One region of the Paenibacillus sp. FW104-T2 genome, then DNA from elsewhere that is predicted to be linked to it. Evidence: predicted binding sites of a transcription regulator. Region 1 holds the regulator's gene; each other region holds the start of a gene.
What was found. Region 1 encodes LexA, which represses DNA repair genes until DNA is damaged. Its sites were predicted from a motif close to CGAACATATGTTCG; they were not measured.

Region 1 (9,998 bases):
AGCTGTAGCTATCGTAATACGTTGTGCAAAACTGATTCGTAAGTCATGGAATCGGCTGTGCGGACGTTATTCAGTGTTCACCAATATGAGAACAGGTCAAGGGCCTGTAGTCGGCAAAGAGGGGTTCGTATGAAACGGAAATTCGGGGACCGCGCGAACTGGCGCCGGATTACGAACCGACAATTTACATGCCGGTTCGTACAATCCAAAGTTTTTACAGGTTACATTACGTTGTATACCATACAGGATTTGAAAGAACCCTTGTGGAAAACCTATGGGGGGAGTACGTTTTGCATCGCAGATAAAGGGTATTCATGGCTGCAGTATTACCCAAAGGGAGAGCATTTCGTGGTGACAGCCATGTTTGACGATCAGGAACGGATCGTTGAATGGTACATTGATACCTGTCGAAGCCAGGGCATCACGGATCAGGGGGTTCCCTGGTTTGATGATCTCTATCTCGATGTCGTCGTCCTGAAAGATGGAGAGGTATTCTTGCTGGATGAAGATGAGCTTGAAGACGCCCTCTCGCGTAAGCATATTACAACCGGCGATTATGATCTGGCTAACCGAACGGCCAAGGAATTGCTGCATGCCATTGATGCGCATGTGTTTCCTTATTTTCAGCTATCATTGAAGCATCGGCAAACCTTGTTTGAGAACGGGGAGTTTCGCAAAAACGTTCAAATCTGAGTTTTGACCAAGCAGAGAATTACTTCGCCATCCTTCTAATATTGGAGCATCTGATAGAATACATTAATAATCAGGAGAGATCAGCCCGATAAAATAGAGGTGATGGCGAATGAACGGACGGGTCATGGCTGCAGGAGGGCAACCGGGAGGCAGACCATCCAGACAAATTAATGTTGTATTGCGTAACCAAGAGCCTCAGATGTTGGCGAAGGAAGAGGAGACACCACTTCAGGCAGTAAAGGGATTAGCCAAGCACAGCCACTTTCAAGAAATTCAAGGTGAGCTCGAGCAGTTGGTTGGGCTGGAAAATATCAAGGATCTCGTATTTGAAATCTATGCGTTTTTACAAATAGCCCAGATGCGTTCTGAGGCAGGCCTGATCAGTGGAGCACATGTGTATCATATGATTTTCAAAGGAAATCCAGGGACCGGGAAAACAACGGTTGCACGGATTGTGGCAAAGCTGTTTCAAAAGATGGGTGTGCTCAGCAAAGGGCACCTTATTGAGGTGGAGCGGGCCGATCTGGTCGGAGAGTACATTGGGCATACGGCCCAGAAAACGCGCGATCTGGTGAAGAAGGCACTTGGAGGCATCTTGTTTATCGACGAGGCATACAGCTTGGCTCGCGGTGGCGAGAAGGACTTTGGCAAGGAAGCTATTGATACACTTGTAAAATCCATGGAAGATCATAAAAATCAATTCATTTTGATCCTGGCAGGGTATTCAGAAGAAATTGATTTCTTTCTGCAGACCAATCCGGGATTACCATCCCGATTTCCTATCCAGGTTGAATTTCCGGATTACAGTATAGATCAATTGATACAGATTTCAGAGATTATGGCGAAAGAGCGAGATTATATTTTAATGCCACAGACCATCCTGAAGTTGAAGCAGCATTTGCTGCAGGAGAAAAATGAATCTCTGCATGCCTTCAGCAATGCTAGGTACGTTCGAAATGCAATTGAGCGGTCCATACGTCATCAGGCGGTACGATTGCTGGAACAGTATACCCAGGGCAGTCCGGGAAAATTGGAACTGATGACGATTCGAACAGAGGATTTGAAGTTTGAGCGAAAGTAAGCGATAATGGTTTTTTTGGAGCAGCCGGCCGGGTTAACCGGTTCGGCTTAAAGTACGCTATGAGGGAACAATAACCGTAATAGATGAAGCTGAGTTTGATAAGGAGGACATATTGAATATGACAGTTACCCATGATACAGATCAGGTTAAGAAAGACCGCGCCGTTTTAGTTAGTTTGATTACAGATGAAGTTAAGCGGTCAGGCATTAATCCGGAGTACTCTTTGGAGGAATTGGTGAAGCTTGCAGAGACCGCAGGTGTTGAGGTGCTGAGTGTATTGTCCCAGAACCGTGAAACCCGGGATACGAAGTGGTTTATCGGAAAAGGTAAAGTGGAGGAGCTACGTGCGATTGCAGAGGAATTAGGCGCGACCACAGCGATATTTGATCAAGAGCTGTCTGGAGCTCAGGTTCGTAACCTGGAAGAGGCACTGGATCTCAAAATTATCGACCGTACCCAGTTGATTCTGGATATTTTCGCTCAACGTGCAAATACGAGAGAAGGTATCATTCAAGTCGAATTGGCCCAACTTAGCTATCTGCTTCCACGATTATCGGGTCATGGCAAAAACCTTTCACGGCTTGGAGGGGGAATCGGGACACGTGGACCGGGGGAAAGCAAGCTGGAGACGGATCGCCGTCATATCCGGGGGCGCATTGATGATTTGAAACGGCACCTGGAAGAGGTTACACGCCACCGCAAACTTCATCGCGAGCGTCGTAAAAAGACAGGCATTGTACAGGTTGCACTTGTAGGGTATACGAATGCAGGTAAATCCACATTGCTTAAACAATTAACTGCCGCTGATGTATATATTCAGGACCAGCTGTTTGCTACGTTGGATCCAACATCACGTACGATGGAGCTTCCAAGCGGTAAAGAAATTGTACTTACGGATACCGTAGGGTTTATTCAAAACCTTCCACATGATCTGATTGCCGCTTTCCGTGCGACATTGGAGGAAGTGAACGAAGCTGATCTGATTTTGCATGTTGTAGATGCATCCTCTGCAATGAGGGAAGATCAGATGAGAACCGTGCATGAAATTCTGCAGCAGCTTGGATCTGGCGATAAGCCTCAATTGGTGCTCTATAACAAAAAAGATGCATGTACACCGGAGCAGCTGGAAATGCTTCCTTTGGATAAAGACCATATGAAGGTAAGTGCACTGGATGAAGCTGACCTGCTGAAGATTCGGGAGCGAATTCAGGAAGAGCTGACGGGGGATACGAAGCGGTTCCGAATTCCTGCAGAGCGGGGAGATCTTACATCTGTTCTTTATAAGGTTGGAGATGTTGTTGAAACCACTTTTGAAGAAAATGATGTGATCTATCAAGTTGAGCTGCAAAAAGGGGAATATGAAAAATTCGGTTATTTACTTGAAGATTTCATTGAATTGTAATATACATGACATATTGGTATGGTAAGTTGACACGATAATCGATATTATGCGTTAGATTAGTGCAATGAAGGGGAATGAAGTAAGATGGCAAGCTTGGATACAAAGATTGTGGAGCTGCAACAACAAGTTGAGGCCCAGATTGAACAACAGATGAAAATGATTGACGGTATTACGGATTACAACCAGTGGAAGGTCATTGATGCGTTTCAACGCAAACAAGTCAGTGATTTTCATTTTGCCGGTTCAACGGGATATGCATATAACGATCGTGGCCGGGAAGTGCTGGATGAAGTATATGCGGACGTATTTGGTGCAGAAGCTGCGTTGGTTCGTCCCCATTTTGCTTCAGGTACACATACGATAGCTACCGCTCTCTTTGGCGTACTGCGCCCAGGTGACGAGTTGTTATACATCACAGGTAAACCTTATGATACATTGCACAAAGTCATTGGAAGTCCGGAAGATGGAACCGGATCTCTTCGGGACTTTGGTATTGGATACCGTGAAACCGCTTTGCTGGCAGATGGAAGTGTCGATTGGGACGCAGTGAAAGGGAATATTACTGCTTCAACCAAAGTCATTGGTATCCAACGTTCACGTGGATATGACTGGCGTTCTTCCTTCTGTATTGATGAGATAGCTGATATGGTAAGACGGGTAAAGGCTATCAAAGAAGATGTTATCGTGTTCGTGGATAACTGTTATGGCGAATTTACGGAGAAACGCGAACCGACAGAGGTCGGGGTAGATCTGATGGCAGGTTCACTAATTAAAAACCCTGGCGGAGGCCTTGCTGAAACCGGGGGTTACATATGCGGGAAGGAAAAATATGTTCAACTGGCAGCGTATCGTTTGACTGCACCTGGCATAGGTGGTGAGGTTGGTGCCATGTTGGGAACGACCCGTGGGATCTACCAGGGACTTTACATGGCACCGACAATTGTGGGACAAGCCATTAAGGGCAGTACCTTTGCCGCTGCAATGTTTGCTGCTTCGGGATTTGTAACCAAACCTGCTTGGAATGAGACACGCACAGATTTGATCCAAGCTGTGCAGTTCTCCTCCGCGGAGCATCTGATCGCTTTTGTACAGGGAATTCAGCGGGCTGCTGCAGTGGATAGTCATGTCGTTCCTGAGCCATGGGACATGCCTGGTTACGAACATCCCGTCATTATGGCGGCAGGTACGTTTATACAGGGCGGAAGCCTGGAGTTATCAGCGGATGCGCCTATTCGAGAGCCATATATCGGCTACATGCAGGGGGGATTAACCTACTCTCATGTTAAATATGGCGTTTTGATGGCGCTCCAGACAATGAAAGATCGTAAATTATTGTGAGTTTATCTAACACGTCATTGACACTTAGTAATAACTAAATGTACAATAGGGTGAAGAATAGATGACTGGAAGGTTGATGAACATGGGTGACGAAATTCGCAGAAATATGGCCTTATTCCCGATAGGTATTGTTATGAAACTTACGGATCTGTCCGCTCGTCAGATTCGATATTATGAGCAGCACAGCTTGATTGTACCGGCAAGAACGTCAGGTAACCAACGTTTGTTTTCCTTTAATGACGTAGAACGATTGCTGGAGATCAAGGCTTTGATCGAAAAAGGTGTTAATATTGCCGGCATCAAGCAGGTTATGAATCCAGTATCCAAGGAATCCGAAGAAGCGACAGTCATCACCGCAGATACTGAAGTGAAGCGCAGAGAACTGTCCGATACACAGCTGCACCGTTTATTGAAGCAACAGCTTGTTTCGGGTAAGAGACCTGGACAAGTATCTCTCATTCAGGGAGAGCTTTCCCGATTTTTTAATAAAAAGTAAGTTCGCATAACTTGGCGAGTGAGGGGAAATCATGCAGTTGTGATGGCAGACTCCTTGACCCGTGGAACTTTCTAATGTACAAATATAACATGCAAGCCAAATAAGCAGAAAAGAAAGGGAGAGGTATCGTGAGTTATACAAAAGAAGACATTCTCCGCATCTCTAAAGAAGAAAACGTACGATTCGTTCGATTGCAATTTACCGACTTGCTTGGAGCTATCAAAAACGTTGAAATTCCTGTAAGCCAATTGACCAAGGCTTTGGATAACAAAATGATGTTTGATGGTTCTTCCATTGAAGGTTATGTGCGTATTGAAGAATCCGACATGTACCTCTATCCTGATCTCGATTCTTGGCTGATTTTCCCTTGGGTAGCTGAGAACCGTGTAGCTCGCCTAATTTGTGATGTTTATTTGCCGGATGGCAACCCATTCCCTGGAGACCCACGCGGCATCTTGAAACGAAACCTGAAGGAAGCCGAAGAAATGGGATTCACTTCCTTCAACGTCGGTCCTGAACCAGAGTTCTTCTTGTTCAAAACAGACGAAAAAGGAAACCCGACTAACGAACTGAATGACCAAGGTGGATATTTCGACCTGGCGCCTACGGATCTTGGTGAAAACTGTCGTCGTGACATTGTTATCACACTTGAAGAAATGGGCTTTGAGATCGAAGCTTCCCACCATGAGGTAGCTCCAGGGCAGCATGAGATCGACTTTAAATATGCTGATGCTCTAAAAGCAGCAGACCAGATCCAAACGTTCAAACTCGTTGTTAAAACGATTGCACGTCAGCATGGTCTACATGCTACCTTTATGCCGAAACCGCTGTTTGGTATGAACGGTTCCGGTATGCACTGTAACCAATCGCTGTTCCAAGGCAGTGCCAACGCATTCGTTGACGAGTCGGACGAGCTGGGTCTGAGCAAAACTGCACGTCACTTCATGGCTGGAACGCTGAAGCATGCGCGTGCATTTGCAGCAATTACTAACCCAACTGTGAACTCATACAAACGTCTTGTACCAGGTTATGAAGCCCCTTGTTATGTAGCATGGTCCGCCAGTAACCGTAGCCCAATGATCCGTATTCCAGCTTCCCGTGGTCTGAGTACACGTGTTGAGGTTCGTAACCCGGATCCGGCTGCTAACCCTTACTTGGCTTTGGCTGTTTTATTGAAAGCAGGTCTGGACGGAATCAAACGTGAGCTTTCCTTACCAGCTCCGATTGACCGCAACATCTACATTATGTCAGAAGAAGAGCGTGTGGAAGAAGGCATTCCAAGCTTGCCAGCTGATCTGAAAGAAGCATTGAACGAATTGATCCGCAGCGAAGTCATCTGTGATGCACTTGGCGATCACGCCCTGGCTCACTTCTACGAGTTGAAAGAAATTGAGTGGGATATGTACCGTACACAAGTCCACCAATGGGAACGCGATCAATATATCACTTTGTACTAATAAGGAAAGCCTTTGGCGTAATAGTGCCAAGGGCTTTTTTTGATGAATTACATAAGGGGACAAAGGTGAGTAGTTTTCTAAAAAAATACCAGCATTGAATAGTGTACATATAATAGTAAGAGAGAAGATACATATTTTCCTGATAACAGATATTTTAATATGTTGATAATTTCATATAAACAAGATATAATTCAAATATATTTTTAGCAATTTAATTTTAAATCATTAATTGGAGATTTTAATATGGAACAAGCGAAACAACTCGTTGCAAGACAGCGGGCATTCTTTTATACAGGACAAACTAAAAATATTGAGTATCGGATTCATGCTCTTCAGCAATTAAGACAAGGCATAGAGAAATATCAGCAACGGATATTGGACGCACTGCATGCTGATCTAAATAAATCGGAAACAGAGGCTTATAACTCTGAGATTCGCATCGTTTTGGGTGAACTGGATTTTGCACAGGAACATCTTAAGGAATGGGCGGCTCCTAGAGCAGTGCCTACAAGTTCTGTTATACCTGATGGTACAAGCATGATCTATCCAGAACCTTATGGAGTTGCTCTCATTATTGCGCCATGGAACTATCCGTTCCAACTGGCATTTGGTCCATTGATTGGTGCGATTGCAGCGGGTAACTGTGCTGTTATTAAGCCTTCTGAATTAACGCCGGCAGTGTCACATCTGACGTATGACCTGATCAAGGATATTTTCCCTGAGGAATATGTAGCTGTCATGGAAGGTGAAGTCGAAATGAGCACAGCCTTGTTGAAAGAGAAGTTTGATTATATTTTCTTCACAGGAAGCACGGGTGTGGGTCGCATCGTTATGAAGGCAGCAGCAGAGCACCTTACGCCGGTAACGCTTGAATTAGGTGGTAAAAGCCCTGTAATTGTTCATAAAGACGCAGATTTGAAGTTGGCAGCTCAGCGGATCGTCCGTGGCAAGTTCTTGAATGCGGGTCAGACCTGTGTTGCTCCGGATTACTTGCTTGTACATCAGGACGTACACGATAAACTCCTGGAAGAGATTGGTGAGGAGATTCAAGATAAATTCGGTAAGGATGTCATGGGAAATCCCGATTTTCCGCATATCGTCAACACACGTAACTTTGATCGACTGTCTGTATTCTTAGAAGAGGGTCATGCTCTGATTGGTGGTCGCTCTGATCGGGATCAGCTGCTGATTGAACCTACCTTGGTAGGAAATGTGGATTGGCAGTCACCTGTTATGCAAGAAGAGATATTCGGTCCAATTCTTCCGGTAATGACTTACGATGATCTTAATCCTCTGCTCGCTGAGATTGTTCGCCGTCCCAAACCGCTGGCGCTGTACCTGTTCACGCAGCAAGAGGAGCTGCAGAATCAGGTCTTGGATCAAGTGTCCTTCGGTGGAGGGTGCATTAATGATACGTTGTCTCATATGACTTCACATTATTTACCGTTTGGCGGTGTAGGAGAGAGTGGTATGGGGGCATATCATGGTCAGCAAAGCTTTGAAGTGTTCTCCCATCACAAAAGCATTCTCAAACGATAAGAAATGGAATTAACGAAGTAGAAATTTAGCATGTAAAAAGAGGTTGTCCTGTTCAACAGGACAACCTCTTTTTGTCATTACAGTTAAGCTGATTTGCTGTTGGAAGAAAGACTAGTGAATATCACGGAAAAGGCCAATCACTTTACCCAAAATGCTAACATGTTTTAAACGAAGAGGTTCAAATGTTGCATTCTCAGGCTGAAGACGAATGTGGTCTTTCTCTTTGTAGAATGTTTTAACTGTAGCTTCATCATCTTCTGTCATCGCAACGACAATATCTCCGTTATCTGCCGTTTGCTGCTGGCGTACGATAACGTAGTCTCCGTTAACGATTCCTGCTTCGATCATACTGTCACCAACAACAGAGAGCATAAATACTTTCTGTTCTCCAACATAGTGTGTCGGTAGCGGGAAATAATCCTCGATGTTCTCTGTTGCGGTAATCGGAACCCCTGCAGTAACTTTACCTACAACGGGAATGCGAGCAACACTGTGTGCAAACTGATGGGAGTGTTCTGATTCCTCCTGGCTTAACAACTCAATGGCTCTTGGTTTAGTAGGGTCACGTCTAATGAGACCTTTCTTCTCCAAACGGTCCAGATGTCCATGAACCGTAGAACTGGAAGCCAGTCCAACCGCTTCACCAATTTCACGTACGGAAGGAGGATATCCCTTCAACCGGACTTCATTACGTATAAACTCCAGAATAGCTTGCTGCCTGCTGGATATCTTCGACATACCGTATCAACCCCATTTTAGTAACGTTTGGGAAAATTATAACATAGAACCTCCGTTCGTACAAACATAAGTTCTAAATAAAATCCGATAAAATCAATGTTTTTGAGTCTTTTACTTGTAAAGTCCTTCAAACCTAACAAAAGTAAAAAACGAGTTGGATTCACCTAGAGATTAACGGGAAATTTGGAGTTTAAAATAAAGCGAACAATTGTTCTAAAAATCTATTGTACAAAACAAGTGTTCGTGTTATATTGATTTCAACAGATAGGAACAAACGTTTGGAGGACGATTAATATGAGATATTCTACTTATCAAAGTATTTACGAACCGGTGAATTCGGAAGCGGTCAAGTCTAACATAGGTAACATTAAACAATGGTTTGCAGAAGCCAAGATGCCAACATGGATGTTGAAATTGATTATGGCATCGTTAATCATATTTATTGGCTGCAGCACTGTATTGACTGTGTTTGCAGGAGACGAGAACAATGTTCTTCCCGGCAGCAAAATAGCAGTATCCCAGGGTGAGACATTGTGGAGCTTGTCTTTGGAGCATAAACCGGAAAATATGGATACACGTGTATATATAGAAGCAATAAAGAAAGTAAACCAGCTTCAAACCACTTCAATTCAAGCTGGACAAGTCTTAACTTTGCCTCAGTTTACCCCTTAAAACCACGATTCAGTTGAGCGAGTAAGTAGCAACCTTGACAAGCAGCCTCGATCATGTCAAAGTTAGTATGACTTTGTATTTTTGGAGGGGACAAGCTTGGATATAGATAGCCTGGTAGCACGCATCAATGAATTGGCTCGTAAACACAAGTCCACTGGACTTTCAGAGGAAGAACTTGCCGAACGTGCTAAACTTAGAGAAATTTACTTAAACAACATCCGCAGTAACTTCAGACAGCAACTGGAGTCCATTGAAATTGTAGATGATGAGAACGATCAAGGCCACCAAGGCAAACTCAAACACTAAGGAACCTAAAGATATCGTAATGATATTTAGGTTTCTTCCTTTTATTTTGAGAATGCAAATTTATAGGGGGAATGTCGGTTTGCGAATTTTGTAAGCCGATACAAAGATGACATAAGGGGGATTCTCATGGCTCGTTCGTTCGAGAGAACGGTTCGGAAAAATTCAAAGCAGTTGAATCAGCAGCGTAAAAAAAATGGTCAACCGATTTCGGGTACGCCCGGTGAGGACATTTTCAAAGGACGCAGTCTTCTGTTTCCTATTTTCCTCATTGGACTT
Region 2 (9,998 bases), on a different contig from region 1:
AACAAGCTGGTGGAATGATCTAGAAATAAGCGGACTAACTTACTTATTTTGAGGGAGGATTATAACGATGGCTGAACACGAACGCCCAGGCAAGATTTTAACAAAAACGGAAAAGATGAAACGGATGCAATCCGCTAAAAACGAAGATGTGGAATTCAGTGCTGAGGTTGCGGACCATGATGATGTAGAGGCAATCCGGCGCAGTGAAGCGGCTGATCGTCGTCAGGGACGGGAGCTTCATGAATGAAGAACGCTCGGCTGTAACCATCGAGGCGGTATTCACCAGCTGGTCGGAAGCCGAATCTGCACGAAGGGCTCTGGCATTGCTGCATCCGAATCAGTTGAGCATCGAGAGCCTTGCGAGCGAGTCGCTTGCAAGAGACACAGAACCGCAGGAGCCTATGGATGAAGCACCTACAGCTATAACAGGGGGATTCAGTGGCGAACTGAATGTGCTTGCACTCATCAGTGATGAACCCGAGATGTTGTCCAATGGCGAGGTCACGGATATGAAAGAACAACGTGCATCCGCTCCTTCTGGGCAAGAGATCCTACTGACCGTTTCATTACCAAGCGACTATCTCCCTCAGGCGGCAGAGATGATTACCCAGAATGGTGGACGTTTTTGCTGAGGATTCTCCCTTTTTTAGCATAATTTGAAACAGGATATCCGAGCAGTTAGCTGCGGGTGTCCTGTTTTTTTGCTTTAAATCTCAGGAACGGTTTTGTGCTCCTGCTCCCTTGTGTAGTACAATGATTGGGATGTTTGAAAAATGAGGAGGAAAAATCAAGTATGTTATGGCATGAACTAACAATACATACCACAGAAGAAGCTGTGGAAATGATCTCGAATTTTTTGCATGAAGCAGGTGCTGGAGGGGTCTCGATCGAAGAATCTGGCACATTAAATAAAGAACGTGATACGTCTTATGGCCAGTGGTATGAGCTGCCTTTGAATGATATTCCAGAAGGTTTGGCTGTGATTAAAGGGTATTTCTCGGAAGGTACGGACATGGAAGCCCTTAAAGCAGAAGTTAACCCGAGAATTGAGCAGCTCTCCGATTTTGATATTGATGCGGGTGAGATCCGGTATGAGGTTCGTACGGTGGATGAAGATGACTGGGCTAACGCATGGAAACAGTACTTCAAGCCGGTTCGCGTATCCGATCGTTTGACGATCAAACCGACATGGGAAGACTACACACCCGAAAGTCCGGAAGAGAAGATCATCGAGCTGGATCCAGGTATGGCTTTTGGTACAGGTACACATCCGACAACCTCCCTATGCTTGCGGACACTGGAAACGGTAATTCAGGGCGGCGAGGAAGTCATTGATGTGGGTACGGGCTCAGGTATTTTGGCGATCGGTGCCATTCAGCTGGGTGCAAAGCATGTTCTGGCACTGGATCTTGATCCGGTTGCAGTATCGAGTGCGAAGGAGAACGTGCATCTGAACGGCCTGGAGGAGCAAGTTACGGTTAAAGAGAGTGATCTCCTATCTGTTCTTGGAAGCCAAGATCCTGCATTAGGTGTTCAGCTGCCTGTGAAAGTGATCGTAGCCAATATTTTGGCCGAGATTATTATGCTGTTTATTGATGATGTATATAATGCACTGGAACCAGGCGGTGTCTATATTGCTTCAGGGATCTGGAAAAACAAAGAGCAGGTTGTGCATGATGCACTCGTTGCTTCCGGCTTTGAAATTAGTGCGGTCCACCGTGATGAGGACTGGCTGGCTTATGTTGCCAGAAAGAGGTAACGAATGGACTTTCTGAATTCGTTCTTTCGTTATCCCATTGATCAGCTCCCGTTTTTCCTGCTGACGATTCTAATTGCTTTCACAGTGCATGAGTTTGCCCATGCGTATTTTGCCAATAGATTTGGAGATCCGACTGCCAAGCTGCTGGGTCGGGTCACCCTTAATCCGGCAGTACACTTTGATTTGTTTGGTGTGCTGCTGCTTGTGATTGCCGGGTTCGGTTGGGCACGTCCTGTTCCGGTCAATCGTGCGAATTTTGATAAGCCTAGATTAATGGGAGTTATTGTGTCGTTTGCTGGACCGCTTAGCAATTTGCTTTTGGCTATTGTGGGAACCGTTATCTATGCTTCTCTTGTAGGTTCGGGGGCGTTAGGTGGGATTGAGAATGAACGATTGTTCACGGCGATCTCCATGTTCTTCTCCATTTTCAATCTGACGAACTTTTTCCTGTTCCTCTTTAACCTGATCCCATTGCCGCCACTGGATGGTTACCGAATTCTTGAAGATGTATTGCCACCTTCGATTAGTCGCAAACTGCAAGGGGTTGAACAATGGTCCATTTTTATTTTTCTATTAATTCTGATTATTCCTCCGCTGCAGAACGCTACAATTCAGCCATTATATGAATTAGCGCAGAATATGTATGTTAATTTGGCAAAAGGAATCATTGGATTATATCGATAATATCACTAGTCTTTTTGGACTGAAATGCTGGTCAGAAGGACATAAAAGTTGTATGATCATCTGTGGCGATTGGATTCACGCCTGCCGCCCGGCAGGGTGAATGCCAGTCATAACAGGAAAGAATAGGTGGATAAACCCATGCAGCGTTATTTTGTATCTGCAGAACAGCTTACAGAGCATTCTGTTGTCATTCTGGGAGATGATGCGCGCCATATCGGTAAAGTGATGCGTGGCAAGCCTGGAGATAAACTGATTGTCAGTGATGGACAGAGTCGTGAGGCTTTGGTGGAGATTGAGAGCATCGAAGCTGGCCAGGTAACGGCAAATATCGTGGAATCTCTGAAAATGGACCATGAAGCCCGTATTCGCGTAACGGTGGCCCAGAGCTTGCCGAAGGGTGACAAGATGGAGACGGTTATTCAGAGATGTACCGAAATCGGAGCGGTAGCCTTTGTACCTTTCCTCTCGGAACGGACGATTGTCCAATATGATGCCAAGAAAGAAGGCAAACGGTTGGAGCGGTGGCGCAAAATTGCCAAGGAAGCCGCTGAACAAAGTCATCGGAATTGCATTCCATCCGTCGAGCAGCCACTTTCCTGGAAAGGGCTGCTGTCTTCTTTTGAGGGCTACAGTTTGGTATGTTATTGTTATGAAAAGGAGAACGGCAAGCAGCTGCGCGATGCGCTGAAGCCGTTTATTGAACAGCTCGCACCTGATGCGGCTGCAGACGTGTTGATTGTGGTTGGACCTGAAGGCGGGTTCTCCGAAAGAGAAACGCTGGAAGCTGATCAGGCAGGCGCGGTATCCGTTGGTCTGGGCAAGCGAATATTACGTGCCGAGACCGCAGGGATGGCAGCGCTGACTTGTGTTTTATATGAATCCGGAGAAATGGGGGGAATGTAATTATGCCATCCGTGGCGTTTTACACCTTGGGCTGCAAAGTTAACTTTTATGATACAGAGGCGATCTGGCAATTGTTCAAAAATGAAGGTTACGAACAAGTGGACTTCGATGAACAGACAGCAGATGTATATCTGATTAATACATGTACGGTAACGAATACCGGGGACAAAAAGAGCCGTCAAATCATCCGTCGTGCCATTCGTCGCAACCCGGATGCGATTGTGGCAGTTACGGGCTGTTACGCCCAAACTTCGCCAGCAGAGATTCTCGACATTCCTGGAGTGGATCTCGTCATCGGAACGCAGGACCGGGATAAAATCTTACCTTATGTTCGCGAAATTCAGGAGTCCCGTCAGCCAGTCAATGCCGTACGGAACATTATGAAAACTCGTGTGTTTGAGGAGATGGATGTGCCGGACTTCGCGGATCGTACGCGTGCATTCCTGAAAATTCAGGACGGTTGCAACAACTTCTGCACGTTCTGCATCATTCCATGGTCACGCGGGCTCTCCCGCAGCCGGGAAGCAAACAGCATAGTTCAGCAAGCTCACCAGCTTGTACATGCCGGTTATAAGGAAATTGTCCTGACAGGCATTCACACAGGCGGGTATGGTGACGATATGGAAAACTACGATCTGACTGATCTGCTGTGGGATCTGGATAAAGTGGAAGGCCTTGAACGGATTCGTATCAGTTCCATTGAAGCGAGCCAGATCGATGATCGGATGCTGGATGTCATTAAGCGTTCGGACAAGCTGGTACGTCACTTCCATATCCCGCTGCAAGCAGGCGATGACACCGTATTGAAGCGGATGCGCCGCAAGTATACAACCGAAGAATTTTACAACAAAATGCTTCGTATTCGTGAAGCAATGCCGGATGTTGCTATTACAACAGACGTTATCGTTGGTTTCCCGGGTGAGACAGACGAAATGTTCCGTAACGGCTATGAATTGATGAAAAAAATTGGTTTCTCGGAGATGCACGTATTCCCGTACTCCAAACGTACAGGAACACCGGCTGCCCGAATGGAAGATCAGGTGGATGAAGAAGTCAAAAATGCCCGTGTGCATGAACTGATCGACCTGTCTGAACAAATGCAGCTGGCTTATGCACAGAAATTTGTAGGTCAGGTTCTGGATGTCATTCCGGAAGGTGAAGCCAAAGGCCGTGAAGGCAGCGGGAAATTGCATGGTTATAGCGATAACTACATTCAGCTCGTATTCGATGGCTCTACGGACATGATCGGTAAAGTGTGCCGCGTCAAAGTGACCGAAGCGGGTGTAAACGAAAGCCAGGCTACGCTGGTTCGTGTACTGGAAGATAATCTGAAGTCCGCAGCGATGTAATCGAGGCGTCAGTAAAACAAGGATTTCATTTCCTTGGGGAGCGTACCCGGGGAGATGAGGTCCTTGTTTTTCGACTAAAGGCAAGACATATCTGTGAACGGGGGAAACCAGAATGAACAAAAAGGAAATATCCGCAGGCGGTGTAGTCTATCGTAAAGGGGAAGACGGCAGTCTTCAAATTCAGCTTATTGTTGATCGTTATGGCAAAACAACACTTGCCAAAGGCAAGATGGAAGCAGGGGAAACGGTAGAGGAAACCGCCTTGCGCGAGATTTTGGAAGAGACAGGCATGGTCGGCCGAATTGTGGAGCCTGTCGATATCATTGCCTACACATATCAGCACGTTGAATTTGGTCCGGTAGACAAGGAAGTTCACTATTATCTGGTTGAAGCAGAGAGCGGAAACCTGCAGCCGCAGATCGAAGAGATCAAGGGAGTCGATTGGTACGCACCAGAAGAGGCCTGGTCAAGACAGCAGCAGAACGGTTACGACAACAACGATAACATTTTGCGCGTGGCACTGAACAAGCTGGGCATTAACGTATAGTGCTTTGCCGTACGGCGATGCTTGGTTTTTTTCCAAGTAGAGGAGCCAAGCATCATGCCGCGGGCGATTTCGCTGATGGAGCGGAGGCCGGTGGTTTTTTGTGCCAGATCGGCAGATAGCACAGGGGTAATGCAAGCAGTGAGCTGATGATGTTAAAAAGGGTCTGGGCATGCGCAATCTGTGCCCCATAGTCCGCTGACAGCCAAGCTGAAGCTGCATGCAGCAACCCGATCAGCGGCATAAAAATCAAGGCTCCGGCAATGTTCAATACAACATGGGAGGCTGCAACGAATTTGCCTGCGGAAGCTCCTCCGGCGGCTGCAATGACAGCCGTGACACAAGTCCCGACATTGGACCCGATCACAATGGCAATACCAATCTCCACAGGCAGCACTCCAGTAGCCGCCAGCGTAATGGCCATGCTGATGACCGCTGCGCTGCTATGAATGAGAGCCGTAAGGCAGGCACCAGCCAGAAACCCCCACCACAGGCTGTCAGCCGAGCGATCCAAAAACCACTGGAATACGCCCATGCTGCGCAGGGGGACGGCGATGGATTGCATGACTTGAATGCCGGTCATCACCAAAGCAAAACCGGCAGCTGCAAGAAAGCTGTATTGTGAGTTGATTAGGAATCTTCGGGTGTGTTCGGGGGCTGCTTGATTGCGTTCACTAAGAACAACAAAGACAGCCCAACCTGTAAGCGAGATGACTAGCAAGGGCAGGGCAGCACGTCCAATCTGTAACCCAATCAACTCGGTTGTCAGACATGTACCGATATTCGTGCCCAGAATAATGCCTAGTGTGCGACCATAGGTAATTAATCTTGCATTCGCGAGACCAATGGTGAGCACCGTAACGGCGGTACTGCTCTGTAGTATTGCCGTGGCTCCTGCACTGAAAGCCATGCCTTTCCATGGAGCTGAGGTAGCTCGGTTAAGCCACCCGGCCAGCATTGGCCCAGCCATTCGCTGCAAGGCCGTTTCCATCAGTTTCATTCCACCAAAAAAGATAATTAGCCCATATATGAGCGGTAGCACAACATCTCTGAACATCTCGTTTCATCATTCCTTCCGTGCCTAGTCGTTATCTCATCTTATGAATAAGAGAGGACAACCATGACAGCCGGAAATTATTGGTGCGAACTGAATTGGATCGGAACACCAATCCGTCCCGTAGCGGCAACAAGTACTTTGCCATTTTCGTAATTTAGAATTGGGTTTTAACCTATTCACCTCACCATTCAAAAGAGACGGTGATTCATGCAAACGGAGCCGGAGGGGACGGAATTGGATCAGAGGAAGCGAAGCGTTCGCGTTTATCCCTGGATTTTCCCTTTGTAAAAGGGAATCACAAAAATCCGGGGATAACAGCGATCTGAAGACCAATCCGTCCCGTAGCAGCAACATATATTTTTCAATTCCGTAATTTAGGATTGTCTTAACCTACTCACCTCACCATTCAAAAGATACGGTGATTCGTGCAAACGGAGCGGAGGGGACGGAATTGGATCAGAAGAAGCGAAGCGTTCGCGTTTATCCCTGGATTTTCCCTTTGTAAAAAGGGAATCAAAAAAAATCCGGGGATAACAGCGATCGGGAGACCAATCCGTCCACGCAGCGGTCACCATTTGCACCAAACCCATCTTTTCAACTAACTAACTACAAAGGAAGTGGATTTACCTTGCCATCGGTTACACTGGAACGCAGTCGCAAAAAGCGGCTTGAACATGCACATCCATGGATATATAACAACGAAATTGCCTCGGTTGACGGTAACCCCGAACCGGGAGATCTGGTCAACGTATTGAATCATCAAGGTCGTTATCTGGCGACAGGATACTATAACCCGGCTTCACAGATTACGGTGAGAGTCGTTTCATATCAACCGCTGGAGTTTGAGCAGATGGACACCGCCTTTTTTGCCGCTCGCTTCAGCGACTGCCTGCGTCACCGGGAACGTTTTATCCAGGATGGAGAGGCTTATCGCCTCGTTTATGGAGAAGCTGATTTTTTGCCGGGTCTGATCGTGGACCGTTTTGGCAGTGTTCTTGTTGTACAGCTGCTTACCTTGGGAATGGATCGCTGCCGTGAAGCCATCGTACAGGCTCTGATTGAAGTGATGCAGCCGGAAGGAATCTATGAGCGCAGTGATGTGCCGATTCGGGAACTGGAAGGACTCGAGCAGACCAAAGGACCGCTGTACGGGGAGTGCCCACGTCATGTGACGGTAACCGAGAATGGCTTGCTTATTAAAGTGGATATCGTGGAAGGCCAGAAAACAGGCTATTTCTTCGACCAGCGCGAGAATCGGGCGGCGATTGAACCGCTTATGAAGGGCTGGGGCTATAAAAGCGGAATAACGTTGCAGGAAGTGGAACAAGAGGGCAGCCATCAGCTGCTGCCTGTAAATAAAAGTGGTAAAGTGGTAACCTTCCCCTATTGGGATGGGGCAACTGTTCTGGAGTGCTTCTCGCACACGGGCAGCTTCACGTTGAACGCTTGCAAATATGGAGCCAAAAAAGTCACATGCCTGGATATTTCAGAGCATGCTATTGAAAGTGCCCGCACCAATGTAGAATTGAATGGTTTTACGGATCGGGTAGAATTTGTTGTCGCTGACGCCTTCCAGTATTTACGTGAACAGGTCAAGGGAGTAGAAGAGCGTTCCGTACGTGCGCGGGCTGCCGAACAGAAAGTGGATACCTCCAAAGCGCTTGCAGCTGGCGGCGGGAAAACATTTGATGTGGTCATTCTTGACCCACCTGCCTTTGCCAAAACCAAATCAGCAGTCAAAGGCGCCTGCCGTGGATACAAGGATATTAACCTGCATGGCATGAAGCTTGTGAATGAAGGTGGGTATTTGGTCACAGCGAGCTGTTCGTATCATATGCGTCCCGATCTCTTCCTGGAAACGATTGCGGATGCAGCTGAAGATGCGGGCAAGGTACTGCGCCTGATTGAATGGAAAGCTGCAGGCAAGGATCACCCGCAAATTTTGGGTGTGGATGAAGGGCATTATTTGAAATTTGCAATCTTTGAAGTGCGCAGCAAAACAAACTGATCTGCATTTTGTTAAAAGTTGCTGTTAAGAAACAAGTCCACGGTGTAATAAGCTGTGGGCTTGTTTCGTGTTACAGGAAATCATTTTGCCTTTACCGGATTGTGGCAAACGTATGTTCCGAACCAGGTCAGGTATGTTATACTGGGAATTAAAATCTTGTTCGTGATGGTTTGGAGGATTAGACATGTCTGTACGCTTTATTATTGGCCGGGCAGGCAGCGGCAAGACGACGCTGATTACCCGGGAAATTACGTCTTTGCTTCAAAAGGAACCTCAAGGCAAACCACTCATATGGTTGGTTCCGGAACAAAGCTCGTTTCGCACCGAGCAGGCTCTGGTTTCTTCTGGCGCGATCAAAGGCACCATGCGTGCAGAAGTATTGGGTTTCCGCCGATTAGCCTATCGTATCATGCAGGAAGCGGGTGGGTCTGCGCGGATTCCAATCGGAGCCGAGGGGAAAAAGATGCTGCTTTATAAAGTATTACAGCGGCGCAAGGAAGAGTTGAAGCTTTTTGGCGCTTCGGGCAATCAATTGGGCTTTATAGGGCATTTGAATGATTTGTACAGTGAGTTTAAGCGTTATGAACTAGATCCCGGCTTGCTGGAAGAAGGCCTTTCTAATTGGAATACATCTTCTTCAGCGCCGATCCTGGGTGACAAGTTACATGACTTGCTTCTTATATATCGTGATTATGAACAGGAACTAAAGGAACTCTACATCGATGATGAAGACACGCTGACAGAACTGAACGAACGTTTGCAAGAGAGTGAGCTTCTTCAGGATGCACAAATCTGGATTGACGGTTTTCAGGGCTTTACCCCACAGGAAATGAGCGTAATTGGAAGACTGATGCTTCAGTCCTCTTCAGTAACCATTACGTTGACCTTGGATCGGCCTTATGATCACGGCGCACTCCCCAGCGAATTGGATCTGTTCCATCCAACAGCGAGCGCATATGCGCGGCTCAAGGGTATGGCTGAGGATCTGGGAGTCATGAGCGAAACGATGGTGCTGCAGCCGGTTGTTTTGCCAAGATATGAGCACAGCCCTGGTTTGGCCCATCTGGAGTCTGGGTTCGACCGACGGATTCGTTGGAGAAGTGATGGCCGCGATGCGGGCGTGAAGTTATACGCAGCCGAAAATCGCAGGGCTGAGATGGAAGGTGCATTGCGGGAAATGCGCAGATTGGCTCAGGAGGAAGGCGTGCGTTATCGGGACATGGCCGTACTCGTTCGTCAGCTGGATGCCTATGCCGATATTGCCGAGCCACTCTTTAGGGACTATGACGTGCCCGTTTTCCTGGATCGCAGAAGAAGTGAGCTTCATCATCCGCTCTCGGAATTCATTCGTTCTGCAATTGATGTCGTTCGTCGCCGCTGGCGTTACGAAGATGTATTTCGCTGTGTCAAAACGGATCTGCTGCTTCCTCGTGATGGTTCCATCACTCGTGAAGATATGGACCAGCTCGAAAATTATATACTCGCGTGTGGAATTCACGGATACCGCTGGACCGACGGCAAGCCTTGGAAATACGTCCCGAGTCTGTCTCTGGAAGACAATGGACAAGACGGCCGAAGCCGAGGGCGGGAACAAATGCTGTCGCTCATGGAAAAATGCCGAACGGTCATTACGGATCCGATGGCTGCGTTTGAGAAACGCATGATCAAGGCCAAGACGGCAAGAGAACAGTGTG
Region 3 (9,998 bases), on a different contig from region 1:
TTGAATTCGCTGATCCTCTGTCTTGTTGCTGTAGCGACACTCTATCCCATTGTGTATATTACGGCCGTTTCTTTAAGTGATACAGCAGCGGTCGTTCAAGGTAAGGTGTTTCTTTTTCCGAAAGGGCTGAACCTTGAGGCTTATGTCGAGGTGCTTAAAAATGACACGATTCCAAGAGCCTACCTGAATTCTATTTTTTATACGGCATTCGGTACGTTTGTGAATTTACTCTTTACGGCTGTAGCCGCATATCCTTTGTCGCAAAAAGGATTTTTCGGACGCAAGTTTTTTATGATGGCCATTGTCCTCACCATGTTTTTGAATCCCGGTATTATTCCCACTTATGTGGTCGTGCAGCAGCTGGGGTTAACAGATTCGGTTTGGGCACTCGTACTTCCCAATGCCATCTGGACAATGGAACTGATCATTCTTAAAAGCTTTTACGAAAACATGTCTTCCCAGATACGCGAAGCGGCCCTGATCGACGGAGCTTCCGAATACCGGATTCTGTTCAACATTGTCATTCCCTTATCCAAGCCTGCGCTTGCTTCCATCGGACTTTTTTATTTCATGGGCCACTGGAACAGCTTTTTCCTACCGCTGATTTACTTGAACGATCCGGATAAATATCCTTTGCAGGTCGTGCTGCGGGATATGTTAATCTACAGCGCAGAAAACGACGCGGGACTTGTGGATCGTTCGGCCCTTGCCCCACAGTCTATTAAAAATGCAACCATCGTACTTTCTATGATCCCCGTTCTGCTCATCTATCCGTTTGCTCAGAAGTATTTCGCTAAAGGGGTGATGCTCGGTTCGGAAAAAGGCTAAATCGATTGAAGGAGGAGCCGTATCTAATGAAAATCGTTGCTGCGAAGGAAGGAAAGGTCACGATACTGGAAGCGGATATACCCGAACTGAACAAACGACATGTGCAAGTGAGGACCGAATATTCCGGCATTAGTCCGGGTACGGAAATGAGTGCGATTAAAAGATCAGGCGTATCCCCGGTATACCTTGGTTATAGCGCTGTTGGGATTGTGGAAAAAACGGGAAGTGAAGTCAGAGATATTCTACCGGGAGACCGAGTGGCTTGTTATGGTGTGCCTTATGTAAGACATGCAGAAATCATTTCGGTACCGACCAATCTGATAACCAAAGTACCCCAACATGTCAAACCAGAGGAGGCCGCATTTACCGGGCTCGGAGCCATCGCCATACATGCGCTTCGTACCGCTGACGTGAGATTCGGCGACAAGGTGCTTGTCGTTGGACTGGGTATTCTCGGTAATCTTGTGGCCCAAATCGCCACTGCTGGTGCATGTCACACGGCTGCATACGATCTGAGCAAAGCACGGGTTCAGCTGCTTCAGGAGCAGATGGGCATTCAAGCAGGCTTTTCAACTGAAGAGGAAGTGGAGCGTTTTGTGATGAACGAAACGGGAGGTTTAGGATTTGATTCCATCCTCTTATGTGCTGGCGGGCCTGGTGAAGTGCTGATCAACAAGTCACTTGAGTGGCTTCGTGACCGGGGAAAAGTCGTGATCGTTGGTGATTTGTCCATGGAGTTTTCAAGAGATTTGATGTTTCGCAAAGAAGCTCAGGTCCTTATCTCCAGAGCAGGCGGGCCTGGAAGGTACGATCTGCAGTACGAGCAGCACAATCAGGATTATCCCATCGGTTTCGTGCGGTGGACGGAAGGAAGAAATATGGACGAATACGTCAGGCTGCTTGCTGATAAGCGAATTACGGTAAGTCCTGCCATCACGCATATGTTCGCCTTGGATGAAGCATCTGAAGCTTATGAAAATTATCAATCCGATTCGGCTCAAGGGGCACTTGCCACGTTGATCAAGTATTTTTAATGCATGAAGAAGGGGAGATGTGTGATGAAAAAGCCTTTTTTCAACCTGATCACCATGTTCATGAGTTGTTTACTTGTTATTGTGATGTTTCCCGTGCAGTCTGCTCCTGCCCAAGCAGAGGAGTCCAGGCTTACTCAAAAAAACTTCGGCGACCCCGAAGAACTGCTTGTTCCCAACAATTACACGGTAGCTGTCTTTAACGGAACTGTAGGCTATGAGGATGGAAAACCAGTCATGTATGCCACGAGTAAAGGCAAGCCCGGCTTCCTGAATGTGATTGACCTCGAAGAGTACAAACTGCTTCGGACGGTTTCACTTGGGCCATCGGAAAGCTCCTGGGCGCATACCGTTGCGCCGAACGGTACGCTTTATGTGGCTGCCGAAGGATCGGGTGCACGATTATGGGAGTATTCGCCAGTCACCCATCAGGCTGTTCAAGTGGCTCAATTCGAAGGACAGTCTGTCTCTAATAGTATCACGACGGATGAACAGGGTAGAGTGTACGTGGGGACTTATCCGGGCGGCAAGGTTTGGCAGTATGATCCTGTGACCGAGCAAGTGAGGGATTATGGCCGTGTGATCGGTGCGCTTGATCAGGAGTATGTCCGCTCCATTGCTTACCAGGGGGGATATATTTATGCCGGTACAGCCCATGAACAGATCGTGCGTGTGGATTTGGCTACAGGTGAAAAAACGAATATTGCAGCTTCGCTTGCCGTCAAAAATGATACAGTATACGATTTGAGTACAATCGATAACCGTTATTTGTTCGCGCGTTATACGGATGGAAGTGGTGTACCGGGTGAGGGTTATATCTACGATACTACAACAGGATCCTGGCTTGATGTGGAGCTCCAGCAGGTAACCGGTCTTCACGCAGCTGACTCTGTGGATGGAAAGCTGTATTATATGTCCGAGAAAAAACTGAAAACCTTTGACCTGGCGACACGTCAGGTAGAGGAAACCGGCATGACCTATGAGAGTGGGTTCAGAGGGGCGGATTGGGTCGAGTTTCAGAACAATCCCGAGCTGCCGGGAAAAACGCTCGTTACGGTACGATATGACGGCGGAGTTGCCATGCTCAATATCGATACCCAAAAAGTCATCGTACAGCCACCAATTATTCCGGGATTGCCGGGAGTTGTTAATCGTCTCCAAAGTGTATCTGATACACAGCTGATAACAACCGGTTCACAAGCTAGATCTTCTTTGGTTGATTTAGAGAGCATGACGACAAAACCGTTCAGCATTGGTCAAGCGGACAGTGTATACCCGATTGGAAATAAAGTCTATATGGGAGTCTACCCGGAAGGTGGCTTGTACGTTTACGATCTCAATCAGGAACCAGGAAGCACAAATCCGCAGCGTCTCGCTGTACTTGGGAACGATCAGGAACGTCTTGTGCATATGTCTGAAGGGGACGGTAAACTGTTTATTTCGACCATTTCAGGATACGGGACGCTGGGAGGATCGCTTACAGTTCATGATACTGCTACAGGTGAAACCAAAGTCCATCGAAACGTGGTTCAGAATCAGAGCGTGCTTAGTACCGCTTATGTAGACGGGAAGGTTTTTGGATCTACAACCATTAGGGGAGGACTGGGCTCCACGCCGAGCGAGCAGGAGGCCAAAATTTTTGTGTGGGATGTTCAAAATGAGCAAAAAATAACGGAGTTTACGCTGGATATTCCCGAGCTTGTCGATCCGATTTTCATTGGGGACCTGTCTCTCGGGCCGGATGGATTGATCTGGGGAGCATCCTACGAATATATATTTGCAATCGATCCGGATACGTACCAACTTGTAAAATATATGAAGATTTATCCGAAGCTCTATTATACCCAGTGGCATCATCATCCGATGCGCTGGTCGGAAGACGGACTTTTGTATGTCCTGTTTAACAACAAGCTGACAGTGATTGATCCGGAAACACTGGATTTCAGAACATTAACGGATGCTTCTAGATTTGATCTTGGCATGGATGGGGACCTGTATTTCACAGATCTCGCAACCAATACGGTTTTGTATCGAATCCAAATTGATGGAGAGATTGTGGCCGAACCGCCAGGGATTCCTTTGCCGGTAAACAATGCCGGGTTGGAGCAGCCAGGAGAGAACGGAAAGCTGCCCGGCTGGACTTCATTGTTTGCAACAAGTGGGGATGTTAAATTTGAGCGTAGCAGCAACAAGAGTTATGCAGGTGATTACAGCCTGAAAACAACGGATCTTATTCGTACTGCATCCGTTGCAGTGCAGAGCGATCCAATCGCATTAGTGCCTGGAGAGGACTATACCGCAAGTACTCAAATATATATTGAGTCAGGCCAGCCTGGTTTCATGTTCCGATTTTATAACGCAGAAGGGCAGAGCTTGTCTACTTTGGAAACGCATCTGGATGAATCGCGACTTCACCAATGGCAAAAAGTAACTCTCCGCGGTACGGCACCGGAAGGAGCGGCTTATGCCAGACTAATTGCGGTAACCAGCCGCTATAATATCTCCACAGCCTACTATGACGATTTTTCCGTAACGGTTAAAGATAATACGGCTCCCTTGACTGAAGCTGCGCTTAATCCGCAGGCAAATGAGCAGGGTTGGCACCATGAAGATGTTTCGATTACGCTAAACTCGGAAGGAGCAAGCTCCATCATTTTCGAAACTACGGGGGCTGAGGAAATCAACCAGCGTGAGACTGAAGGCGGTACTACTGAGTTTACCGTAAGCGAAGAAGGGGTGACGGCCGTAACTTATTGGTCTATATCGGCTTATGGTGTGCCCGGGGCACCCTCTACTACCGAAGTTAAGATTGACAAAACGGCTCCTATCATCGAATTTTCAGGAAAATCCGTCTACGAGCTGGATGAGGAAGTTCGGATCGAATGCTCCGCTCAGGATGCATTATCAGGTATAGCTAAAAGTGATTGTGATGCTGTGCTTGCAGATCGCCCTGCCTATTTGAATGGTGTTGGGGAGCATTTGGTCTATGCTTCCGCCCATGATATCGCTGGGAACACGACAAATTCTTCTTTTTCTTATGAGGTGATCCTTACCTATAAAGGTATGGCAGGACTTATCGACAAGTTCCTCGCTAATGATCAAGAGCTGGCTGATCGATTGAAGGAACAATTGACCAAAGTAGAACGAGCCAATGAATCAGGTAATGAGGGAGGAAAAAAAGGCGCAATCAACGGATTTATCCATCAAGTGCAAGCCAAGATTGGCAAGGGATTAGCTCAAGAACATGCGGAAATTTTGATACAGCTCGTGTCACAAATTTAATTTTATTTGAATGAAGAGCTTTTCTGGGCCTGATCTCGATCATGCTTGAATATGTAATAATTAGAATAGTAAAGCAGAGGATAGTTAATTTGTTAATTGAAAAAGGACGTTGTCATAGCGCATGACAGCGTCTTTTTTGTCCTAATAATAAGGTGAAGTATAGAATTAAGAGTGAGTTAATATAGGAGATCATCCACTACAATGGATAATAATATCAAACAAAGTCGTTTGACTTTCATTTTACTATATCGTATTATTCTAATATAACGATACAGGAGGGTTAACTTTGGATAAACTCGGTTTTAACGATAGCGGTGATTTGAAGCAGTTTGAGGAACCTGCTAACTTACTGAAGGCCCTTTCCCATCCTATACGCCTGTGCATTGTGCGCGGGTTGATGCGTAAAAAGAAATGTAATGTTTCCTATATGCAGGAGTGTCTGGATCTACCGCAATCAACCGTTTCCCAGCACTTACAGAAGCTGCGTAGTGCAGGAATTGTTGATACGGAGCGAAATGGCCTAGAAGTGAATTATATACTTGCAAACCGACGTATTGAACAGATTATAACTGTTTTATTTGGAGAGGATGAATGTTAATCATGAGTAAGAAAGTGGTCATTGTTGGTGGAGTAGCGGGTGGTGCGTCAGCAGCTGCCCGCCTACGCCGGCTGGATGAACATGCGGAAATAGTCATATTTGAAAAGGGTCCCTACATTTCATTCGCCAACTGCGGCTTACCTTATTATATAGGCGGAACGATTGCTGAGCGTAACCGTTTGTTAGTACAAACACCTAAAGGAATGGCAGATCGCTTTCGAATTGATGTACGTACACAGAGTGAGGTCATATCCATCACCCCCCAGCATCAAACGATTCTAGTGAACAGCGAGGAGCGCGGTCAATACGAAGAAACCTATGACGAGTTAATTCTGTCTCCCGGTGCACGTCCGATGGTCCCCGATGTGCCGGGTATAGATAATCCATTCATTTATACAGTGCGCAGCATTCCAGACATTGATCGAATCAAAGATGCAATAAGTGCATCTAACAACGAATCATCAATCGTTATTGGTGGTGGATTTATCGGTGTTGAAATGGCAGAAAATTTGAGGGAAGCCGGACTACATGTAACGCTGGTCGAGGGTAACGAACAAATGCTAACTCCATTTGATCCTGAACTCGCAGCTGCACTGGCACAAGAAATGGAGCAGCATGGTGTTAATTTGCAGTTTTCCAAGCGTGTTAAGGGTTTTCGTTCACTGGAGCATGGAATCGGGGTCGAGCTTGCAGATGGTCACGTTTTAAAAGGAGATCTTGTGATTCTCGCGATTGGTGTGACCCCAGAAACCTCATTTCTGCAAAGCAGTGGTATTTCCTTGGGGACACGTGGACATATCATTGTTAATGAGGCCATGGAAACCAATATACCGCATATATATGCGGTTGGTGATGCAATTGAGGTCAGTGATTACATCCATGGAACCAAGACAGCGATTCCGCTTGCAGGTCCTGCCAACAAGCAAGGACGTATTGCTGCGGATCGGATTGCTGGCATAAATTCTACCTACAAAGGAACACAAGGGACTTCTATTATTAAAGTGTTTGGACTGACTGGAGCAACAACGGGCAGCAATGAAAAGATATTAAAACGTCTTAACGTGGATTATCATACGGTGATTGTTCATCCTGCTTCTCATGCATCGTATTATCCAGGATCAAGTGCAATTACTCTAAAATTGCTGTTTTCACCTGAAGGAAGAATCCTGGGTGCACAGGCAGTCGGATTTGAAGGAGTGGATAAACGCATTGATGATATTGCCGTTGCTATTCATTTTGGGGGTCATATAAGCGACTTGACTGAACTTGAACTGAGTTATGCACCGCCCTATTCATCAGCAAAAGATCCGGTTAATATGGCTGGGTATGCAGCAGAGAATATTATCGCCGGACGTGTCAAAACATTCACCTATGATCAGCTTTCTGTGCGCCAGCCGGAGCAAACCATACTACTAGATGTACGTAGCGAGCTGGAGCATCGTAATGGCCATATTCCAGGGTCATTAAACATCCCAGTGGATGAGCTTCGTGAGAGATTGCATGAGTTAAATGTCTCTAAAGAAATCTGGGTATACTGCCAAGTAGGTTTACGGGGGTATACTGCAACACAAATTTTGCGTCAGCACGGTTTCACCGTTAAAAATTTGAGTGGTGGATTCAAAACGTATCGCCAAGCGCAATTTAAACCAGCTCCGTATACTGGTCAAAAACATGAGCTTACAGATGATCAAAATCATAGCAATCATGTTTCTCATCTAAAGCAAAATACATTACATCAGGCTGATCAACTTTCTTCTCAGCCGTTGCGTATCGATGAAGAATTGGATGTTTGCGGATTGAGCTGCCCTGGTCCGTTAATACAAGTAAAGCAGAAGATGGATCAACTATCCGATGGAGAAACGCTGCGGGTAAAAGCTTCTGATCCAGGGTTTTACGAAGATGTAAAGGCATGGGCAGCAATGTCTGGTGCAGCACTCATACAGTTGGAACGTGGTAAGAACGGTATTATTGAAGCAGTACTAACCAAGCAGACAGAGCCGGTCAGATCATCCGTTTCGGAAGCTCAGAATGTTGAACCTGCCAGTACGATGGTTGTCTTCAGTGGCGACCTGGATAAAGCAATAGCCTCTCTTATTATTGCTAATGGCGCAGCTGCAAGCGGGCGCAAAGTAACCATGTTTTATACATTCTGGGGACTAAATATTATTCGCAAGCATCAGCCGGAACGGGTATCCAAAAACATGATAGGCCGTATGTTTGATCTTATGCTGCCACGTGGTAGTCACAAGTTAGGCTTGTCCAAAATGAATATGATTGGTGTTGGTCCTAAAGTTATTCGCGGCATTATGAAGAAAAACAACGTTGCCTCTCTGGAGGAATTGATTCAAACTGCTTTAGCACAAGGTGTGGAAATGGTTGCTTGTCAAATGTCTATGGATCTGATGGGTATCCAGCGAGAAGAGATCATGGATCAGGTTACTATTGGTGGGGTAGGTTACTATCTGGGTCAGGCTGACAAATCAAACCATAACCTGTTTATATAGAAGGGATATGCACTTTATATTAATTAAATCAATCATGAAGAAGTCTCTAATCGACCTTGAGGGTTTGTTCCCTCATGGTCTTTCTTTGTTATAAGACATGCTTCTGAAAGTTGAGTATGACCATCCCTCCGCTGAATATAAATATTTACCTCTTGCATAAAGAACATGTGTTCGGTTTATAATATATACAAACATACGTTCTTAAGTACAGGAGTGATTTCAGTGTTGACTAAGCAGCGAACCATTATGCTCATTGATATGCAGAGCTTTTATGCTTCAGTCGAAAAGGCGAAAATGCCTCAATACAAAAATAGACCACTCGCCGTTGCAGGCGATCCAGCAAGACGCTCTGGAATTATTCTTGCTGCTTGTCCATTAGCCAAAGCGAAGGGTGTATCCACCGCAGAACCACTCTGGCAGTCGCTTCAGAAGTGCCCTGAACTAATCATTGTTAGACCTCATATGCAAGAATACATTGAAGTATCCACTCAAATCATGTCCATTATTGAGGAGTTTACCGATCTGGTTGAGCCGTACAGTATAGACGAATTATTCGCTGATTTTACAGGGTCTATGCATCTGTTTGGTAATGATCCTGTCGATCTAGCCAAGCAAATTCAAGATAAGATCTATAATGAAACAGGGGTTTACGCAAGAGCGGGCATTGGTGAAAACAAAATCATTAGTAAATTGTGCTGCGATATGATCGCTAAAAAGGTCAAAGGGGGCATTTTCCACTTAAAGAAAGAAGAATTACACCTCCACATTGGAGATAAGCCCATCCGCGATATGTGGGGGATTGGCTCAAGAATGGAAAAACATCTGTGGAAGATGGGTATCCGAACGATTAGAGACTTGGCGAATACACCTCTTACCCAACTCAAGAGTAAATGGGGCGTGAATGGAGAAGTGATCTGGCGCATCGCCAATGGGCTCGATAACTCTCCGGTAACCGTCAACACACACAGTACACAAAAGGATATTGGCAACGGGATGACCTTGCCTAGAGATTACACAGAGGCTTGGGAGATCGAAGTGGTCATCCTCGATATCTGTACTGAAGTATGCCGAAGAGCTCGTAAAAAAGGACTGATGGGGAGTGTCATTTCCGTGAGTGTGTCTGGAGCAGATTTCGACCATCCAACAGGCTTTCACAGGCAGGTAAAACTGTCTGATCCAACAAACATAACCGTTGATGTGTGCAAGATCGCCAAACGCATATTTCATCAACACTGGGATGGGCAACCGGTGCGCCGTGTAGGCGTATCCCTTTCTCAATTATCCGACGCGGATACATATCAACTATCCTTCTTTGATGATCAGGAGCACAAACGGGCTATTGATCAGGTGATGGACGACATTAAGGATCGATTTGGCGACATTGCCATACTTCGAGCAAGCTCCATTACAGCTGCTGGTCAAGCAATAGATAGAGCATCTAAAATTGGGGGGCACTACAAATGAGCAAAAAACTTGAGGCCAATGGATTATGGGAATCGAGCCGTATGATGCTTCCACAACATAAAGAGCGAATCATACAGCATCGTACTCAAATTCATGTTCAAGCCAAACCGCTAATTCATGAAGATGAGTGGGAGATCATTGCTCAAAATGTAGATATGTCGCTCAACTATACTTTACAAGCCACCATTGAAGTGTTTAATGAGTCGGGCAATCGATATATACACGGAATCGTTACTTCAGTCAGTACCGTTGGAAAGAAAATCAAAATTGAAATGGACAATGGATTTGAAT

Region 2: a site for LexA is predicted at 8,410-8,423, ahead of addB (helicase-exonuclease AddAB subunit AddB). Genes of this name have one in related genera too.
Region 3: a site for LexA is predicted at 8,432-8,445, ahead of AC3WQ3_RS20890 (DNA polymerase IV). Genes of this name have one in related genera too.

The regions. Positions count from the first base shown of each region.
Region 1 covers NZ_JBYTCE010000026.1:61,323-71,320, forward strand. Annotated here, with positions in the region: gene AC3WQ3_RS25245 (ribonuclease FAU-1 family protein) at 130-693, shown strand; gene AC3WQ3_RS25250 (AAA family ATPase) at 803-1,774, shown strand; gene hflX (GTPase HflX) at 1,893-3,176, shown strand; gene AC3WQ3_RS25260 (methionine gamma-lyase family protein) at 3,261-4,514, shown strand; gene AC3WQ3_RS25265 (MerR family transcriptional regulator) at 4,597-5,010, shown strand; gene glnA (type I glutamate--ammonia ligase) at 5,139-6,467, shown strand; gene AC3WQ3_RS25275 (aldehyde dehydrogenase) at 6,711-8,006, shown strand; gene lexA (transcriptional repressor LexA) at 8,118-8,744, opposite strand; gene AC3WQ3_RS25285 (LysM peptidoglycan-binding domain-containing protein) at 9,039-9,416, shown strand; gene AC3WQ3_RS25290 (DUF896 domain-containing protein) at 9,513-9,722, shown strand; gene AC3WQ3_RS25295 (hypothetical protein) at 9,849-9,998, shown strand, end outside.
Region 2 covers NZ_JBYTCE010000002.1:70,654-80,651, forward strand. Annotated here, with positions in the region: gene AC3WQ3_RS03075 (hypothetical protein) at 1-23, shown strand, start outside; gene AC3WQ3_RS03080 (YfhD family protein) at 68-247, shown strand; gene AC3WQ3_RS03085 (hypothetical protein) at 240-632, shown strand; gene prmA (50S ribosomal protein L11 methyltransferase) at 794-1,759, shown strand; gene AC3WQ3_RS03095 (site-2 protease family protein) at 1,763-2,443, shown strand; gene AC3WQ3_RS03100 (RsmE family RNA methyltransferase) at 2,582-3,346, shown strand; gene mtaB (tRNA (N(6)-L-threonylcarbamoyladenosine(37)-C(2))-methylthiotransferase MtaB) at 3,349-4,695, shown strand; gene AC3WQ3_RS03110 (NUDIX hydrolase) at 4,808-5,242, shown strand; gene AC3WQ3_RS03115 (Na/Pi cotransporter family protein) at 5,295-6,296, opposite strand; gene AC3WQ3_RS03120 (class I SAM-dependent rRNA methyltransferase) at 6,925-8,304, shown strand; gene addB (helicase-exonuclease AddAB subunit AddB) at 8,489-9,998, shown strand, end outside.
Region 3 covers NZ_JBYTCE010000018.1:63,144-73,141, forward strand. Annotated here, with positions in the region: gene AC3WQ3_RS20865 (carbohydrate ABC transporter permease) at 1-828, shown strand, start outside; gene AC3WQ3_RS20870 (zinc-dependent alcohol dehydrogenase) at 855-1,862, shown strand; gene AC3WQ3_RS20875 (NHL repeat-containing protein) at 1,887-5,141, shown strand; gene AC3WQ3_RS20880 (ArsR/SmtB family transcription factor) at 5,428-5,739, shown strand; gene AC3WQ3_RS20885 (FAD-dependent oxidoreductase) at 5,742-8,243, shown strand; gene AC3WQ3_RS20890 (DNA polymerase IV) at 8,490-9,707, shown strand; gene AC3WQ3_RS20895 (YolD-like family protein) at 9,704-9,998, shown strand, end outside.